DNA from 2 places in the Kribbella sp. NPDC023972 genome. Region 1 is predicted to be linked to the other one. Evidence: riboswitches for the same ligand, from Rfam matches in the RefSeq annotation. Region 1 holds a riboswitch; the other holds the start of a gene.
The links. A riboswitch is a leader RNA that binds a small molecule or an ion and turns the genes downstream of it on or off. The one in region 1 is predicted to bind S-adenosylmethionine.

Region 1 (5,655 bases):
CATGACGATCGACGGGGACGGCCTCTACCTGGTCGCGGGTCTGGCCCTCCTCGTCGGCGCCGTTCTGCCCCGTCTGCTCGAGCAGTACGCCGTCTCCGCACCGATCGCCTTCCTCGGCGCCGGACTGCTACTCGGCCTGGCCGTCGACCGTACTCACCTCAGTCCGATCGCCGAACCCGAGCTCACCAAGCACCTGGCCGAACTGACCATCCTGATCGCCTTGACGGGCGTCGGCCTCGCCATCGACCGGCCGATCGGGTGGCGCCGCTGGAGCGTGACCTGGCGTCTGCTGCTGGTCGCCATGCCCGCCTGCATCGCCGCCGTCGCCGGCGCGGGCTGGCTGCTCGGGCTGGCGCCCGCGACCGCCCTGTTGCTCGGTGCCGTCCTCGCTCCGACCGATCCGGTGCTGGCCTCGGACGTCCAGGTGCAAGGGCCGACGACCGGTCCGGGTGCCGAGCCCGAGGAGGACGACGAGGTCCGGTTCGCGCTCACTTCTGAGGCGGGGCTGAACGACGGCCTGGCCTTCCCCTTCGTGTATGCCGCGGTGTTCGCGGCGACCAAGGGCGCGGTGGGCGACTGGGCGATCCAGTGGTTCGCGTGGGACCTGATCGGCCGGACCGTGATCGGCGTCGCCGTCGGCGGCGGCGTGGGCTGGCTGCTCGGCAAGATGGCCTTCTCCGCACGCTCGCGCACCTTCCGCCTGGCGGACTCGCGCGAACCCGTGCTGGCTCTCGCGATGACGCTGGGTGCGTACGGTCTCGCCGAGGTGCTGGACGGCTATGGCTTCATCGCGGTGTTCGTCGCGGCGCTGGGGTTGCGTTCGGCCGAACGAAGCCACGACTTCCATGAGGAACTGCACGGGTTCATCGAGCAGCTCGAACACATCCTCACCTGGGGGATCCTGCTGCTTCTGGGGGTCGCGATCACGGCCGGGTTGCTCGAGCCGCTGACCTCGGCCGGTGCCGCGCTCGGGGTTCTGCTGGTACTGGTGATCCGTCCACTGACCGCCTGGGCGGCCCTGGCCGGGACGCCGCTGCGGCGATCCGAGCGGTGGGTGACCGCGGCGTTCGGGATCAGGGGTGTCGGGTCGGTGTTCTATCTGGCGTATGCGGGCGCCGACTTCCGCACCGACCTGCCGTGGTTGTGGGCGACCGTCGGCTTCACCGTCGTGCTGAGCGTGGTTGTTCACGGCGTTGCGGTGACGCCGCTGATGCGGATGCTCGACCTCCGCCGGACCTGAACACCCAGGCGGGCGGCTCGATCCCGTGACGGATCGCGCTGGCGGCGTGGATTCCGGCTGCGATCTCCTTCAATACCTTGAACATGTCTCCATCGTCCAAGGGCCGGCCCGCGCGCAGAAGTGGCGCGAACGACGACTATCGCTAAGATAATGACATGGGTCAGCGCACTGTTTCAGTCCTCGGGTACGACGGGATGACTGCCTTCGAAGCGGGCATCGTGATCGAGGTGTTCGGGCTGGCCTGGCCGGATATCGACCAGCCCTGGTACGAGTTGAAGGTCTGCACCGAGACGCCCGAGCCGATCCGTGTGCTCGGCGGTGCCACGTTGAGCAGCCCGCACGGCCTGGAGGAGTTCGCGGCCGCGGACACGGTCGTCATCCCGAGTGTCGCCGATCCCGGTGCTGATACCTCCGGAGAGCTGATCGAGGCGCTGCGGACGGCCCATCGAAGGGGTGCCAGGATCGTGTCGATCTGCTCGGGCGCGTTCGCGCTGGCGGCCGCCGGCCTGCTCGACGGCCGGCGCGCCACCACCCATTGGCGGTACGCCGACCTGCTGCGCGAGCGTTATCCGAAGATCGTCGTGGATCCGGAGCCGCTCTACACCGACGAAGGCGACGTACTCACGAGCGCGGGATGTGCCGCCGGGCTGGACCTGGCCCTGCACCTGGTCCGGAAAGACCACGGCGCGGCCGTGGCGAACGCGGTGGCTCGGCGGCTCGTGATCCAGCCCTACCGGTCCGGCGGCCAGGCGCAGTACATCGAGTCCCCGGTGCCGCCCGACCCCGATGACGCCTCGGTCGCTCGGAGCCTGGGCTGGGCGCTCGAACATCTCGCCGAGCCCATCGGCGTACCGGATCTGGCCAAGCAGGCCGGGTTGTCGCCGCGGACGTACCTCCGGCACTTCGTGAAAGCGACCGGGACGACACCGGGCAAGTGGCTGATCGCCCAGCGGATCCAGGCGGCGCTGACCATGCTGGAGACCGGGGACGCGCCGGTGGAGGAGATCGCACTGGCGGCCGGCTTCGCCACCCCGGTGACGCTGCGGCACCACTTCGCCAAGCAGCTCCACACCTCGCCGTCGGCGTACCGCCGTACCTTCCGGGCCCGGCGGGAAAGCTGAGATCGGCTGTCTCGGATAGTGGGAACTGAAGACACAATATGGACCCGATTGGGTAACCTCGGGGGAGCTCATCCAGAGGGACTGAGGGAAACGGCCCGTTGAAGTCCCGGCAACCCTCCCCGTTGAGGTCCCAGTCCGGGGCCCTCGCGGCGGAACGGTGCCAAATCCGTCCCGCGCCGAAATCCGGTGACCGGGGAAGATGAGAGGGGAACCTCACATGAGCCTGACCGCCGCCTCGACCACCCACACCCTCCGTGAAGGTGCCTTCGGCAACGGTACGCACCTGAGCTGTCGCGCGTGTGGGGCGAAGTCGCCGCTCGGTCCGTTCTACGCCTGTACGGAGTGCTTCGGTCCGCTCGAGGTCGGGTACGAGTACCCGACCATCACCCGGGAGCAGATCGAGGCCGGCCCCAAGAACATCTGGCGCTACCAGCCGCTGCTGCCCGTCCCCGTCGACGTGGCCAGCTTCCCGAACACCGAGCCCGGCTACACCCGGCTGATCGACGCCGGCAACCTGGCCCGCGAGCTCGGCCTGCGCAAGCTGTGGGTGAAGGACGACTCCGGCAACCCGACCCACTCCTTCAAGGACCGCGTGGTCGCGAGTGCCCTGAGCGCCACCCGCGAGCTCGGCATGAAGGTCTTCGCCTGCCCCTCCACCGGCAACCTGGCCAACGCCGTGGCCGCTGCCGCGGCCCGGGCCGGTATCCGCTCGGTCGTGTTCATCCCGCACGACCTCGAGCGCCCCAAGGTGATCACCACCGCCGTGTACGGCGGCACCCTGGTCGCCGTCGAGGGCAACTACGACGACGTGAACAAGCTGGCCTCGGAGATCGCCGGCGAGGAGGAGGGCTGGGCGTTCGTCAACGTCAACGTCCGCCCGTACTACTCCGAGGGCTCCAAGACCCTGGCCTTCGAGATCGCCGAGCAGCTCGGCTGGCGGCTGCCACAGCAGATCGTCATCCCGGTCGCCTCCGGTTCGCAGCTGACCAAGATCGACAAGGGCTTCACCGAGCTCGGCAAGCTCGGCCTGGTCGACGCGACCGACTACAAGGTGTACGGCGCCCAGGCCACCGGCTGCTCGCCCGTCGCGCAGGCGTTCCGGGACGGGTACGACGTGGTGAAGCCGGTGAAGCCGGACACCATCGCCAAGTCGCTCGCGATCGGCAACCCGGCCGACGGGCCGTACGTCCTGGACGTGGCCCGGCGTACCGGAGGTGCGATCGAGGACGTCACCGACGAAGAGGTTGTCGAGGGTATCCAGCTGCTGGCCCGGACCGAGGGCATCTTCACCGAGACCGCGGGTGGCGTGACGGTCGCGACGCTGAAGAAGCTGATCGAGTCCGGTCAGCTCGACCCCGAGGCCGAGACGGTGATCATCAACTCCGGCGACGGGCTGAAGACGCTCGACGCCGTGGCCGACCGGGTCGGCCCCAAGGTGACCATCCCCGCGTCGTACGACGCCTTCGTGAAGGCAGGATTGCAGTGAGTGTCAGTGTTCGGGTACCGACCATCCTGCGGCCCTACACCCAGGGGGCGTCCTCAGTCAGCGCCGAGGGGGCGACGCTGAGCGAGGTGCTCGAGTCGCTGGACAGCTCGTACCCGGGGATCAAGGCCCGGGTGCTGGACGAGTCCGGCGAGCTGCGGCGGTTCGTGAACGTGTACGTCGACAACGACGACGTCCGGTTCGCCGACGGCCTGCAGACGTCGATCAAGGACGGTGGCGAGATCTCCATCATCCCCGCGGTCGCCGGCGGCTGACGCTAAGGCACCATTGCCGGATGCGCGCTGTCGTCATCTCGCAGTACGGCGTCCTGCCCACGATCCAAGAGGTAGCCGCTCCCGAGCCGGAGCCCGGTGGTGTCGTCCTGAAGGTCGAGGCCACCGGGCTGTGCCGGAGCGACTGGCACGGCTGGATGGGACACGACCCGGACATCGTCCTGCCCCACGTCCCTGGGCACGAACTGGCCGGAACGATCGCCGCCATCGGCGCCGGTGTTGAGGGCTGGCAGGTCGGCGACCGCGTCACCACGCCGTTCATCTGCGCGTGTGGTGAGTGCGAGCAGTGCCTGGAAGGGAACCAGCAGGTCTGTCCCAACCAGCTGCAGCCCGGGTTCAACTACTGGGGCTCCTTCGCCGAGTACGTCGCTGTGCCGTACGCGTCGGTGAACCTGGTCCGGCTGCCGGACGACCTGTCCTTCGACACCGCTGCCGGCCTCGGCTGCCGGTTCGCGACGTCCTTCCGGGCCATCCGCCAGGTCGGCCGGGTCGCCGCCGGTGAGACTGTCGCGATCTTCGGCTGCGGTGGCGTCGGCCTGTCCGCGGTGATGATCGCCGCCTCGCTCGGCGCCCGGGTGATCGCCGTCGACACCAACCCGGCCGCTTTGCAGCTGGCCCGCGAGTACGGCGCTTCCGAGGTGCTGCAAGCCTCGCCACGAACCGTCGACGAGATCCAAGCACTCGGCGGCGCCCACGTGACCATGGACGCCCTCGGCTCGAACGACATCGTCCAGCAGGCCCTCCACGCCCTCCGGCCCCGCGGCCGACACCTCCAGGTCGGCCTGCTGCCAGCCGGCGTACAACTCGACGTCGGCCGCCTGATCGGCCAGGAACTGCAATGGCTGGGCAGCCATGGCATGCCCGCCCACGCCTACCCCGAAATGCTCAACCTCGTTGCCCAGGGCAACCTCAACCCGTCCGGCCTGATCACCCGCACCATCACCCTGGACGAAACCCCCGCCGCCCTGGCCGCCCTCTCCAACGGCACTCCCGCCGGCGTCACCGTCATCCATCCTTGAGCCCGCCGGCGGGTTCTTGCGCCGATAGCGTGCTGTAACCCGCCAGCCATCCAGCAACCCGCCATCCGTGAGACGACTGCTTGGGCTCAGGCCTACAGGCGGATCAGGTAGACCGTGGGTGGGCGGCCGGTGCGGCCGTGTTGTTGGCTGCCGATGGGGTCGGCCAGGCCGGCGCGTTCGAGGCGTTTGAGGACTCGGCGGGCGGTGCGGAGTTGGACGGCCAGGTGGTCGGCGACGTCTTGGGTGGTGAGGCCGTCGGGGAGGGTGGCGACGAGTTCGCGCATCCGGGCAAGGGTTTGGGTGTTGAGGCCGACCCGGCGGGCCAGGAGCGGGAGGCTTTCGGGGCCGCGGGCGGTGGCGGGTTGGTCGCCGGTCGGTTCGATCACGATCTCGACGTCGTCGGACATCGACACCACACCGGCGACGGAGCCGATCGAGGCTGCCCGGCTGACCGCGCGACGGGCGAGTGCTTCCGCTTCGGCCGCCGTACGTCCGACGC
Region 2 (5,655 bases), on a different contig from region 1:
GCATAGCCCAGCCCACACCGCCGCCAGTGGCCTCGGGGCCGTTGCCAAGGTAGGTGTATCCACTGACGACTCACCGAGTCTGGACAGAGCTTGCGTCGTACGAGCGTCAGACGAGCTCAAGCAGGTGTCCACGCCGGAGCTTGCCCAACGGCCGGCGTGGGATGTGGCGGCATGATGGGGGTGTGGTCACAGTCCGTTGCTTGGCTGTCCTTGTCGTCGCCTCGGTGATCAGCGCTCAAGTGCTGATGCTGATGGAGCGCGGACGGTCGATGCGCAAGCGGCTGCGTGATTTGAGCTGGGGCGGGGATGCCTCCTCGATCCTTCTGGTCGCTGCCCTCATGACCGGTTCTGTGGGCGCGGTGGTGGGCAGCCTTCGCAACGGTGCAATGGTCGGCGGTGGCGCGGGGATGATCATCGCCCTGCTGGGCTGGGCCGCCGCTGTCGCGTGGGCACATCAACAGCCGCAGTCACCACCACGCCATCGTGCGCCAGAGCAATAGGCACCGAACCCCCTTCGAACTCGACCGTGACGTAGACGAGCTTCGACGTACTGCGGTCAGCGTGACTGAGGATGTCCTGAATCTGCTCAAGTGGCACGCCTTGGCTCCACAGCAGCGACGACAGGAGTGCCGCAGGTCATGGAACCGAAGTCGGCCGGCGCCAGCGCGCCTATCCTGGGGTTGTGGCCGCGCAATGGATGTTGTCGGACGCTTGGGTCTTCTCTTCTGTCGAGGGGACCGGTCCTGATGACGGCTCCACACTCGTCCGGGTCATCGCGAACGCGGATCTCATCAACCATGCCGTCCTCACCGAGGCCGAGTTCCTTCAAGCCGTGGCCCGCCTGGTCGCGGCAGGCCTCATCGGGGCTGAGGCCGAGGCCGACCGGTACTGGTGCACTGACGCCGGACGGGCGCTGTACCAACAGGGGATGAAGCGACGTGGCCTCTTCGGCTGGATCGATGCGATACCGCCAGCGCTGAACCGACTCGGCGAGCCTCAGGACAAGGCATGGTCACTGCCGCTTGGCGCCTTCGATCGCGCAATCGAGGAGTACTCCCGCGAGGCGCATGCCCTGGCAGATCCGCACCACAGGCAACGCCGCAAGGAAAGCTGACCCCAAGGGTGCGCAGGACGCACCGCGGCTGTACAAGCGGAGTACGGCTGCGTAAGTAGCGCAGTGGAGACTTGCCCGGCTTATCGCCGCTGAACGACGTACTATCGCCCGCTCGTCGATCATCGCGTGGCGGCGCGCAGCTCGTGCTTGGGGAGTTCTTGGGACGTCTGAGCGTCATACTGGCTGGCGGGCGGTGACAGGGCGGTCGACGAGGAGATGCCATGGCAAGCTTCAACCGGTCCGACGAGCTGCGAGGGGCGGAGTTCGTTGATGCGGATTTGCGTGGGGCCCGGTTTGTTGGGGCTGATTTGTCTGGTGTGGTGATGCGCGGCGTCGAGGTGCGGGGGTTGGAGATCGACGCACCGTGGCTGTCCGAGGGCGGGAGCTTCCTGCGGGTCAACGGCGTTGACGTGACGCCGCTCGTCGAGGCTGAACTCGACCGGCGCTTTCCCGGCCGGGCCGACCGGCGGGCCGGAGATCCGGATGGTTTGCGTGCGGCCTGGGCTGTCCTCGAGCGCACTTGGGCGGCCACGCTCGAGCGCGTCGCGGCGATGCCGGCCGGAACGGTCGACGTGTCGGTGAGTGGCGAGTGGTCGTTCGTGCAAACGCTGCGGCACCTGATCCTTGCCACGGACTTGTGGTTTCGCCAGGCGGTCCTGGGGATCGAACAGCCGTTCCACCCCATCGGTCTAGCGGGCGCCGGCGCCGAGGACGACGGCTTGGACATGTCGGTCTTCACGACGGTCACACCGTCGTACGCCGAAGTGCTGGAGGTCCGGGCGGGTCGCCTCGCGATGGTGCGCGACTTCCTCGCCACCGTCACAGCGGACGACCTGGCCGTAGCGCGCAAGAACCCGTGGGCCCCCGAACGCGAGGAGACCACTCTCTCCTGCCTGCACGTGATTCTCGAGGAGGAGTGGGAGCATCACCGGTACGCCGTACGCGACCTCGACGCAATCGGCACGACGTACGACGCATAAACCGGATCACGACGCGGCGTGCACGTTGGCCCTAGATCTGGCAGGAACGAAACATGCTCGTCGTACGTGGCGAGTGATGCCAGGATGACCGGATGAGTGCTGAGGGCGCGTATCACGGGGAGAAGGGCGCGTATTTTGCTGAGCGCGCTACTGATGGGGTCTACAACGCGTACACCGATCGGCCGGCCATGCTGGAGCTGGCGGGGGACGTGTCGGGGTTGCGGGTGGTGGACCTCGGGTGCGGGGCAGGGCATTACGCGGCGGAGCTTTTGGAGCGTGGAGCGACTGGGGTTGTGGGAGTTGAGGGCAGCGAGGCGCTGCTGAGTGCCGCGCGGGAAAGGCTTGGAGACAGCGTTGAGCTGCATCAGCATGATCTGGAGCAGCCGCTGTCGTTCCTCCCAGACGGGTCGTTCGACCTTGCCGTGATGGCTCTCGTGTACCACCTCATCCACGGGCGGGAGCAACTGCTCGCCGAGGTTCGGCGGGTATTGCGGCCAGGCGGAATACTCCTCGTTTCGACGACGCACCCCGCGGCTGACTGGAGTTGGTTCGGCGGCTCGTACTTCGATGAGGAGCGGGTTGAGGCTCAATGGCAGGGCAGCCGGTTCACCCATACCTACTGGCGGATGACGTTGGAGACGTTCCTGGGAGAACTTCTCGGCGCGGGGTTCACGCTGGAGCGCCTGGTCGAGCCGCGTGCCACCGAGGATGCTCGGCAGATCGATCCACGGCGATTCGACAAGACGCAGACCACCCCTTTCTTCCTGGCGGTTCGCCTGCGTCGTCCGTAACGACCAGAACGGTTGACCGCGTAATGCAGAGATTCGAGCAGGCGATGCGGCTCATGCGTAGTCGCGATCCGCAGACCCGGGAGGACGGGTTCCAGCTGCTGTTTCCTCATGCGGCCGAGCATGTCGACGAACTGCTGGCCGCGTTCGCCGGGGAGCGCAAGGACCACGGGCTCGGGTGCTGGTTGCTGGAGCTCATCGGCGAGGCTCGGTCGCCGGCTGCGCTGCCGGTGCTGACCGAGCAGGTCTACAGCGCCGACGAGTCGCTGCGGGACTGGGCGGTGCGAGGACTGGAGCTGCTCGACACCAAGCCTGCGCGCGAGGAGCTGTGGAGGGCACGGTCCAACGGACTGATCCGCTGATTCATCGACTGCCCAAGGTCCTTGGGCAGTGTGCGGGGCACGGCGTTGGACGATGACCGCTTGCTGGAATTTCTTCGTGGCGTGATCGGGTGACTGCTACGGTTTCGGTGAAGGTCATGAGTGCCAGCGGATAGCCCCGGCTTGCTGGCCGGCAACCCTCCTACGTGGGTGGGGTGCCCCGGGTGAGGACCAGGCTCGGCACAAAGGGTGCCGGGCAAGCCGCGAGATGGAGGTTCCCATGCCATTACGGTTCCGTTCGGCTGGCGCAGGTGACGCTGAGCAGGTCGCGCTGCTGCACGCCGACAGTTGGCGTCGGCACTACCGGGGCGCGTACGCGGACTCGTTCCTCGATGGTGACATCGACACCGATCGTCGCGAGGTCTGGTCGGCACGGCTTGCCGCACCGACCGGCACTGCGACCATCCTCGCCGAGTACGACGACCAACTGGTGGGCTTCGTCCACGTCAGGTTCGACAACGACCCGAGGTGGGGGAGCCTTGTCGACAATCTGCATGTCTACAGCAGCCAACGCCGTACCGGCATCGGCACACAACTCCTCGCCCGCGCCGCACAAGCTGTCATCGACCAGGCGACCGGCGACGCGATGTACCTGTGGGTGCTGGAGCAGAACACCAATGCGCAGCACTTCTACCGCGCCCGCGGAGCCACCTGCGTGGAGACGGCAACCGTCCCACCACCCGGCGGCGACCCGACCCGCCTGAACGGCTCCCCGAAGTGCCTCCGCATGACCTGGCCGGACGCCTCGACGCTGGCGCACCACCCGTGAGAGGCGTTTGAATCGGCGCGGTCGTCGCATCCCGTCTGAAAGCTGACTAGAGAAATCCCGCGCGTCGTGACGGGGCCCTGTGCCACGATTCCTGCATGGAGTCGGACAGCGCGCTGACGGTACGCCGCGCGGAGAGGTCGGACTGGTCATCGCTGGCCGAGATCGACGAGGTCGCGGCGATGGGAGATCAAGCACGAACCGACGACATCCGACGGTGGTGCGAACAGGGCCTGGTCCTCATGGCGGAGAACAGCTCGAAACCGCAGGGGTACCTCACGCTCGAGTACACGTTCTTCGAGCAGGGCTTCGTCACATTGCTCATGGTCGCGTCCAACGCCCGGCGGCGCGGCGTCGGCGTACGCCTTCTGAATGCTGCCGAGGCCGCGTGCACCGCGCCGAAGCTGTTCACGTCCACCAACGTCTCGAACCACCCGATGCAGCAACTACTCCAGCGCGCCGGCTGGTCGGCAGTCGGGTTGCTGCACGGTCTCGACGAAGGTGACCCCGAACTCTTCTACCTCTGCCCACCCCACCGCGGCAATGCCTGAACCGTACGACGTCAGGGCTCGTCGGCGGTGTTGTGAACTTGTGGACGGCTCGTTCGAGGAGCGGGAGGTCGGGTACGGCGATCTGCAGTGTCATCGCGTGATTCGGTAAAGGACGTTGGGGCGGAGTGGGCCGTCGGGGACGGAGGGGTCGTCGAAGTTGTCGGCGGGGTTGTGGGTCATGCCCAGCCGGCGCATGACGGCTTGGGAGCGGTGGTTGGTGGCAGTGGTGATCGCGAGGATCTCCGCGAGGCCGAGGGTGTCGAAGCCGTAGGTCAGGACGGCGCGAGCGGACTCGGTGGCGTAGCCGTGGCCCCATGCCGAGCGGGCGAGCCGCCAGCCGATCTCGACGCCGGTGAACGGCAGGCCCGGGTCGACGTCGTCCAGGCCCGCGAAGCCGATGAACTCGCCGGTCGCCTGCACCTCGACCGCCCACCAGCCGTAGCCGCGCTGGTCGAACTCGGCCCGGAAGGTCGCGACCGAGGCGTCAGTCTGCTCACGCGTCATCACCTCACCCAGATGCTGACGGACTTCCGGATCGGCGTTCATCGCGGCCCACGGGGCGAGGTCGGATTCGCGCCAACGGCGGAGCAGCAGGCGCTCGGTGCGTAGTTCAGCCATGCCGCAACCCAACGCCAAGGACATCCGCCCCGCAAATCCATTTCGCCCGACGTCCACAGCAGCCTAGAGTTGCGCGGCAGTGACTGGTTTCTGAGAGACGCATCGATCACCGTGGCGGCCCGGCCGACCGCGGTGGTGGGGTGCGTCGCGCATCGATTCGACCACTGATCGACGCGACCTCTCAGGAGCACCGCTGTGCCCACACCTGTCAAGGATCACCTGATCCTGCGTACTGTCGACGGCGCCGCCGACCTGCTGGCCGGCGAACTCGGACGACTGCCCCAAGTCACGATCCTCAGCACCCGGACCGCATCCGTGACCTGCCGGATCGACGGCGAACTGCAGGACCTCTACGACTGCCCGCTGTACTCCACAGCCGCGATCCCACTCCCCGGAAGTCCGCACGACGATGGCTTTCTCGACCCGTTGCATGCGTCAACCGAAACCGGCGTTCTCGC

Region 2: another riboswitch for S-adenosylmethionine. It lies ahead of AB0F43_RS18085 (GNAT family N-acetyltransferase); the one in region 1 lies ahead of thrC (threonine synthase).

The regions. Positions count from the first base shown of each region.
Region 1 covers NZ_JBEZZH010000002.1:747,962-753,616, forward strand. The annotation lists gene AB0F43_RS12730 (cation:proton antiporter) at 2-1,240, shown strand; gene AB0F43_RS12735 (helix-turn-helix domain-containing protein) at 1,396-2,361, shown strand; SAM riboswitch class I at 2,427-2,567, shown strand; gene thrC (threonine synthase) at 2,579-3,847, shown strand; gene AB0F43_RS12745 (ubiquitin-like small modifier protein 1) at 3,844-4,119, shown strand; gene AB0F43_RS12750 (zinc-dependent alcohol dehydrogenase family protein) at 4,140-5,156, shown strand; gene AB0F43_RS12755 (helix-turn-helix domain-containing protein) at 5,249-5,655, opposite strand, start outside.
Region 2 covers NZ_JBEZZH010000004.1:205,165-210,819, forward strand. The annotation lists gene AB0F43_RS18060 (hypothetical protein) at 201-500, shown strand; gene AB0F43_RS18065 (hypothetical protein) at 683-1,114, shown strand; gene AB0F43_RS18070 (DinB family protein) at 1,336-2,094, shown strand; gene AB0F43_RS18075 (class I SAM-dependent methyltransferase) at 2,187-2,885, shown strand; gene AB0F43_RS18080 (hypothetical protein) at 2,909-3,244, shown strand; SAM riboswitch class IV at 3,357-3,472, shown strand; gene AB0F43_RS18085 (GNAT family N-acetyltransferase) at 3,483-4,031, shown strand; gene AB0F43_RS18090 (GNAT family N-acetyltransferase) at 4,127-4,579, shown strand; gene AB0F43_RS18095 (GNAT family N-acetyltransferase) at 4,670-5,197, opposite strand; gene AB0F43_RS18100 (methyltransferase domain-containing protein) at 5,393-5,655, shown strand, end outside.